3 regions of the Pseudomonas sp. GW822-FHT01E03 genome follow, and region 2 is predicted to be linked to each of the others. Evidence: predicted binding sites of a transcription regulator. Region 2 holds the regulator's gene; each other region holds the start of a gene.

Region 1 (2,266 bases), on a different contig from region 2:
CAGGTAGCTCTGGAAGCGCTGGCTGCGCTCGTGGAACGTGATGATCAGCGGGTCATGGCTTTCGAGCAACTGGCGCAGGTTGCTGGAGATTTCCAAGGGCGTGGAGAGCACCTTGGGTGGCTGCGGAGCATCATCCACGGATAAGGCATTGGACACGTTTAATCAATCTCCAGACAAAATTTGACTACGACTGGCTATCAGTTTGCCAGTATGTTGCGCGTCTTGATAGAGCAGGGGCATTGACCGGCTCATGCCTGACTGAGCGGGCGCGGCTTGGCAAGCTTGGAGAATGTTCCGCTGGCATCGTAAAGCGCCGGGGTTTCACCGCCGTTGAGGATTTTCAGCTGGGTGGCTGTAGCGGCCTGTTGAGTGAGGATCGACTGGCCGTTGTTGGCGTTGATGGCCTGGCACTGGGCCAGGAGATCGGTCAGCACGTCACTTTGCGCCAGCAACTGCTCGCCAATGCTCGACTGGCTGGCCAATTGCTCCAGACCGCCACGGTTGGTCGGCAGGTTGAGATTGGCAAGGATTTCACTGCGCTTGCGGCCATGCTGTTCGAGCAAAACGACCAATGCCTGTTTCTGCGCCAGGATGTTCTCGAGCAATGGCATGTCGCGGCCATGCAATGCGAGGGATTCGGTCTGCAGTAACTCCAGCAGGTGTTGCGCTGGGGCAAAGTCGTCGGTGATCAGTTGCAGTAAATGAGTGTCGTGCATGGCTGGCCTTGGGTTTTAAGCGTCCAAAAGCCTGGCGCCGGCGGTGGCCTAGCGCTGGGCTTCGAAGTTGAGCAGTTTGCTGGCTACACGGTTGCTGTCGACTTTATAGCTGCCATCGGCAATCGCTGCTTTCAATTCGGCCACGCGGGCTTTGTCGACGGCAGGCTGATCGCGCAGCTGTTCAGTGACCTTCTGCAACTGTTGAGCCTCATCGCTGAGATGTACCGATTCCCCGCTTTTGACGGTACCGGCCTGTTCGGCCGCGGATTCCAGCGGCGCGGATTTGCCGGCCTCGGCACTTTCCTTGCTGGCGCTGGTACGTGTACTGCCCGTCAGTGACGAGGAGCTGTTCAAACGGCTGAAATCGATGACCATGATAAAAAACCTCTGGGAATTTGGACGCTTGCCATGGTTTCGGCCATTCCCTGGAAAACTTTAGGCTCATTTATCAATGAACCTTGCGCGCGTCAGCGCATGCCCTGCATGGAGCACAGTCTAGGGAACAGCCGCGGCAAGCGCCACATTCTGATGAACAGAGCGAATTACATGGACACTTCCACCTGCCCCGGCGCCATGACCTGCGCCTTGATGACTCGTTGGGAGTTGAGGTTTTTCACCCGGATCTGCTCGCTCAGACTGCCGTTTGACAGGGCTTCGCCCGGCATGCGCACGCTGAGGGTACCGCTGCGGGCGGTTATCACCACCTGATCACCCTTGCGGATGACTTCGGCCTGTTCGATATGCACCAGGGTAATCACCTGGTCGGCGACCATTGGTCGGGTCAGTCGCTGCCCGATCGCCTGATCGAGGGCGGTCAGGTAGCCCTGGCCGATGAGGCTGATATCGCGCTCGCGCAGGACCACATCCCCAGGCTCGACAATGGCGGCACGGCGCAGTGGCCGGGCGCTGGTCACGACATCGCGAAACAGGCGGACTTGAGCGGGTACGAACACCGTCCAGGGGGAAGCGCCCTCGCAGTGAACCTTGACCGTAACCCGTCCCAGCGGCTTGGGACTCTCGAGTGTTGCTGTCAATTCCCTGTCGCACATGGGCATGTGCATGCGCGGATCGAGCTGGTTGACCTGGATCTCGTAGCGACCCTCCGTTTGACTGGTCGCCAGATAGTCTTCTACGGTGAATTCAAGAAAGCCCTGAGTGACGCCGATAAGCATGTCAGGCAAGGTAACCGCGTCAGCAAGGGCAGGGCTGCCAGCGTTGAACAGGCAAACAGCCGCCAGCACGCCGAGCAATTTGCGGTACGGTGTGGTCAGGCGTCGAAAAAATGTCGGTTTTGTGTTCATAACGATTAAAAAAGCAAGCGCCGTGCCGTTTAGTGATGAAGGCGCGTCGCAACAACACTTGGCGTTGGCGTAGGAGTCTGGCATGGCTGGTGTAATGGATTCGGTAAACCAGCGCACGCAACTGGTGGGGCAGAATCGCCTTGAACTGTTGTTGTTCCGTCTCGACGGCCAGCAACTGTACGGGATCAACGTGTTCAAGGTTCGGGAGGTGCTGCAATGCCCCAAACTGACGCTGATGCCCAAATCCAG
Region 2 (2,266 bases):
GGATCCCGGATGATTTGCATCTGCCGCGCCGTCATCAATTGGTCAGCCGCGCCGTGAGCGTGCAAATGCAGGAAGAACCCAGCGAAGAAGCCATGGCTGACATGTTCGCTGACATCTACCACAGCCCGACCAAGCAGGTTGGCTGAGGTAATAATGAACAGTTTTTGTACCTACATCGATGGTCTGCCATGCATTGTTCCGTTTGTGAACGCGCAGCCAGTAATGTGGCCTCCGTCTATGCAAGACAAGGTAAAGAAATAACATGGGCAGCATGCATCCCGTACAGGTGATCGCGGTGACCGGCGGCAAAGGTGGCGTCGGGAAAACTAATGTGTCAGTGAACTTGTCCCTGGCTTTGGCCGAACTTGGCCGGCGCGTCATGCTGTTGGACGCCGACCTGGGACTGGCGAACGTCGACGTTCTGCTGGGCCTGACACCCAAACGTACCCTGGCCGACGTGATCGAGGGCCGCTGCGAACTGCGCGATGTATTGCTGCAGGGACCAGGCGGCATCCGTATCGTTCCGGCCGCATCCGGCACTCAGAGCATGGTGCATCTGAGCCCCGCGCAACACGCCGGCCTGATCCAGGCCTTCAGTGATATCGGCGATAACCTCGACGTACTGGTGATCGACACCGCTGCGGGCATTGGTGACTCGGTAGTCAGTTTCGTCCGCGCAGCCCAGGAAGTGCTGCTGGTGGTGTGCGACGAGCCGACCTCGATCACCGATGCCTACGCCTTGATCAAGTTGCTCAATCGCGACTACGGCATGAACCGCTTCCGCGTCCTGGCCAACATGGCCCAGAGCCCGCAGGAAGGACGCAACCTGTTCGCCAAGTTGACCAAGGTCACGGATCGCTTCCTCGACGTCGCCCTGCAATACGTCGGTGCGGTGCCTTACGACGAAAGCGTGCGCAAGGCCGTGCAGAAGCAGCGCGCCGTCTACGAGGCCTTCCCGCGTTCCAAGTGCTCGCTGGCGTTCAAGGCCATCGCGCAGAAGGTTGATACCTGGCCGCTGCCTGCCAACCCGCGCGGGCACCTGGAGTTTTTCGTCGAGCGCCTCGTGCAGCAGACAGCAGGACCTGTTCTATGACAGCCAGCGGCTACAACCTCTACAAGAAGTCGGCACGTGATGCGCAGTACGAGCTGATCGAGCGTTACGCGCCGCTGGTTAAACGCATTGCCTACCACTTGCTGGCGCGTTTACCGGCCAGTGTCCAGGTCGAAGACCTGATCCAGGCCGGGATGATTGGCCTGCTTGAAGTGTCGACCAAATATGACGCCGGCAAAGGCGCCAGTTTCGAGACGTACGCGGGCATACGAATCCGCGGCGCCATGCTCGATGAAGTGCGCAAGGGGGACTGGGCGCCACGTTCGGTCCACCGCAATACGCGCATGGTCAGCGATGCCATTCGCTCGATTGAAGCTAAAACCGGCCGTGACGCTAAAGATCACGAAGTTGCGGCCGAACTCCAATTGAGTCTCGACGATTACTACGGGATTTTGAACGACACCCTGGGCAGCCGGCTGTTCAGTTTCGACGACCTGTTGCAGGACGGCGAACACGAAGGGCTGCACGAGGATGGCGCGAGTGCTCATGTCGAGCCGTCGCGCGACCTGGAGGATGAGCGCTTCCAGGCTGCGCTGGCGGATGCGATTGCCAATTTGCCGGAGCGTGAGCGACTGGTGTTGGCGCTGTACTACGACGAAGAGTTGAATCTCAAGGAAATCGGTGAGGTCCTGGGGGTCAGCGAATCGCGGGTCAGCCAGTTACACAGCCAGTGCGCGGCCCGTTTGCGGGGGCGTTTGGGGGAGTGGCGAGCGCGCTGAAGGCAGTGTGGGGGACACTGCGAACGAGGCTGGTGTGGTGTTGAACTGCGCCGGTCGCGATCTGTTGTGCTCCAGACAGTCATTGAGTGCTTTGCCGGATTGATTGAAATGGCGTGTCCAGGTGCTGGGCGCGTTTAAGACTGCTTGGAGGTCGAATTGGACAAGAACATGAAAATCCTCATCGTTGATGACTTCTCAACGATGCGGCGGATCATCAAGAACCTGCTGCGTGACCTTGGGTTCACCAACACCGTCGAGGCCGACGATGGCACTACCGCCATCCCGGTGCTCAACAGCGGAAGCATCGACTTTCTGGTAACGGACTGGAACATGCCTGGCATGACCGGTATCGATCTGCTGCGCCACGTGCGTGCCGATGAAAAGCTCAAGCACCTGCCGGTGCTGATGGTGACCGCTGAAGCCAAGCGCGAACAGA
Region 3 (2,266 bases), on a different contig from region 2:
CAACAGCTTGATCCGCTCACTCAGCGCCGTGAGGTCGTTGATGATCAGCGCGAACTCCTCGGTGGATTTGCGCAGCTCCTTCACGTCTTCCTTTTGCAGCCATTGCGGTGGCCGGTTGAGCAGGCGCAGCAATGAGCCTGGCTCCAGCGCCAGCAGCCGTTGCAATCGCACCAGCACCCGGCGATTGGCGCCCAGTTCCGCGCGGTTGGTCGACAGGCGCGAGGACAGCAATTGGTCTTCGATCTGGTCCACGCTCTGACTGGTCTTGCGCACGATCTGGGTCAACACCTCACCCTGGTCGCGCAGCAAATGCACCAGCAGCTCCAGCGGGGAGCGAAAGCATTCCCGGGCTTTCACCGACGAGCGCAATTTGTCCACCGAGTGCAGCGGTTGCAGGCGGGCGCTGATGATCAATTGACTGCGGGCGCACACCCACAGGGTCGAGACATCCGACGAGACCATGTTGCTGAGGTTGAACACCACATCGTTGACCACTGCCAGTAGTGCGGAGTCGACATGCTCGATGCGCGTCGAACGCGAGCCTTCGTGCAGCGCTTCGAAAAATTCCTCGGGCAACTCCAAATGGCTTTTCATCCAGCGCTCGCACGCGGCGTGGGCGAGGTTCAGGTGCAGCCAGAGAAATTGCTCATCGCTTTGCGGCTGTTGCAGGTACTGCAAGGCCTCGGCGGAATTGATTTCCCGACCGGCCTCACCGGGGCGAAAACTGAAACCGTAAAGCAGGCCGAACAGATCCGTGTCGCGATGGCTTTGATCGATGCTGTGGTTCATGAGGACTCGCAAGGGGAGGCGCCTGTCACGTGTTTTACAGGTTCACTTGAGCGGCATCATCGCAAGCGGGAATGACGTTTTTGTGACAGGAAAACAACGCAAAAAATTGTTCTGCCGGTGGTCGGGATTTTCTCAAGAACCGCTCTGGCTAGCCGATCACGCTTGGGTTAAGTTGCGCGCCGCAGGCCTCGGCCGGGACCGCAGACAGGGATGTCCGGACACTTTTCACGCCTTAACGGGCGTGCCCCATTCCTGTCATGAGTACCCTGCGATGCTTTTGCAAAAGTCCCTGAGAGCACAAATTCTCGCCCTGCTGAGCGGCAGCCTGCTGGCGATGCTGTTGATCGCCCTGGCGTGCTTTCACTTCCTGTCCAGCGGCGTGCAGAACTACGCCAATCTGATCGAAGGCCCGCTGCACACCTCGCAATTGATCGATGAAGCCAACCTGCAATTCAAGGTGCAGGTGCAGGAATGGAAAAACGTCCTGCTGCGCGGCAAGCAACCGGCGGACCTGAGCAAGTACTGGGGGCAATTCGAGGAGCGTCAGCGCGATGTGCAAAACATCCTTGGCGAACTGGCCGCGCAGAAGGGCATCGAGCCGCAACTCAAGAGCCGCATCGAGCGCTTGCGTGACGAACATCGCCAGTTGGGCGCGGCCTATCAGAAGGGCCGGGACGCGTTCGTGGCCGCCGGTGGTGACCCGACGGCGGGCGACGTGGCGGTCAAGGGTGTGGACCGCGCAACCAGCGATCAGATGAGTGAACTGGTCAGCGAGTTGCGCAAGCAGGGCGCCGAGCAATCGACACTGATCAGCGCCAGTGCCGAGCGCACGGTGTTGCTGGGGCTGGTCGTGATGCTGGTTTCGGGGGTACTGATCGGCCTGCTGAGCTTGTGGCTGGTCAACCGCAACCTGGTCGAGCCGATCCGCAAACTGATCGAATACGTGGCGCAACTCAGCCAGGGGCGTATTGCCGAGCGCGTGGCCAGCACCCGTCAGGACGAGTTGGGCAAACTGGCGATGGCCGCCAACACCCTGCGCGATTTCCTCGCCGAAACCTTCAGCCGTTTGCAGCGCAGCGCGTCGGACCTGGACAGCGCCAGCGGTGAGTTGAACTCGATCGCCACCGTGATGGCCGGCGGCACCAACGAGCAGTTCAACCGCACCGATCAGGTGGCCACGGCGATGAACGAAATGTCCGCCACCGCACAGGAAGTGGCCCGGCACGCCGCCGAAGCGGCGCGGGCCGCCGACGATGCCGACCAGTCCGCCCAACAGGGTGAAAAAGTCATGCAGGGCACCATCCACACCATCACCCAGATGCGCGGCGAAATCGCCAACACCGCCACGGTCATCCGCCAACTGGAAACCGACAGCGGACGCATCGGCAAGGTTCTGGAGGTGATTCGCGGGATCGCCGAACAGACCAACCTGCTGGCACTCAACGCGGCCATCGAAGCGGCCCGCGCCGGTGAGGCC

What was found. Region 2 encodes FliA, which starts transcription of late flagellar genes. Its sites were predicted from a motif close to CTAAAGTTTNNNNNNNNNNNGCCGNTAA; they were not measured.
Region 1: flgM (flagellar biosynthesis anti-sigma factor FlgM) is a predicted target of FliA. The motif match lies at 1,128-1,155, and genes of this name have one in related genera.
Region 3: AC1RP7_RS10815 (methyl-accepting chemotaxis protein) is a predicted target of FliA. The motif match lies at 921-948, and genes of this name have one in related genera.

Annotation. Positions count from the first base shown of each region.
Region 1 covers NZ_JBXAOQ010000004.1:497,105-499,370, forward strand. The annotation lists gene AC1RP7_RS11085 (flagellar brake protein) at 1-156, opposite strand, end outside; gene AC1RP7_RS11090 (flagella synthesis protein FlgN) at 249-716, opposite strand; gene flgM (flagellar biosynthesis anti-sigma factor FlgM) at 765-1,091, opposite strand; gene flgA (flagellar basal body P-ring formation chaperone FlgA) at 1,259-2,017, opposite strand; gene AC1RP7_RS11105 (chemotaxis protein CheV) at 2,100-2,266, shown strand, end outside.
Region 2 covers NZ_JBXAOQ010000009.1:189,238-191,503, forward strand. The annotation lists gene flhF (flagellar biosynthesis GTPase FlhF) at 1-146, shown strand, start outside; gene fleN (flagellar synthesis regulator FleN) at 263-1,093, shown strand; gene fliA (RNA polymerase sigma factor FliA) at 1,090-1,830, shown strand; gene AC1RP7_RS19340 (chemotaxis response regulator CheY) at 1,999-2,266, shown strand, end outside.
Region 3 covers NZ_JBXAOQ010000004.1:434,720-436,985, forward strand. The annotation lists gene AC1RP7_RS10810 (transporter) at 1-789, opposite strand, end outside; gene AC1RP7_RS10815 (methyl-accepting chemotaxis protein) at 1,061-2,266, shown strand, end outside.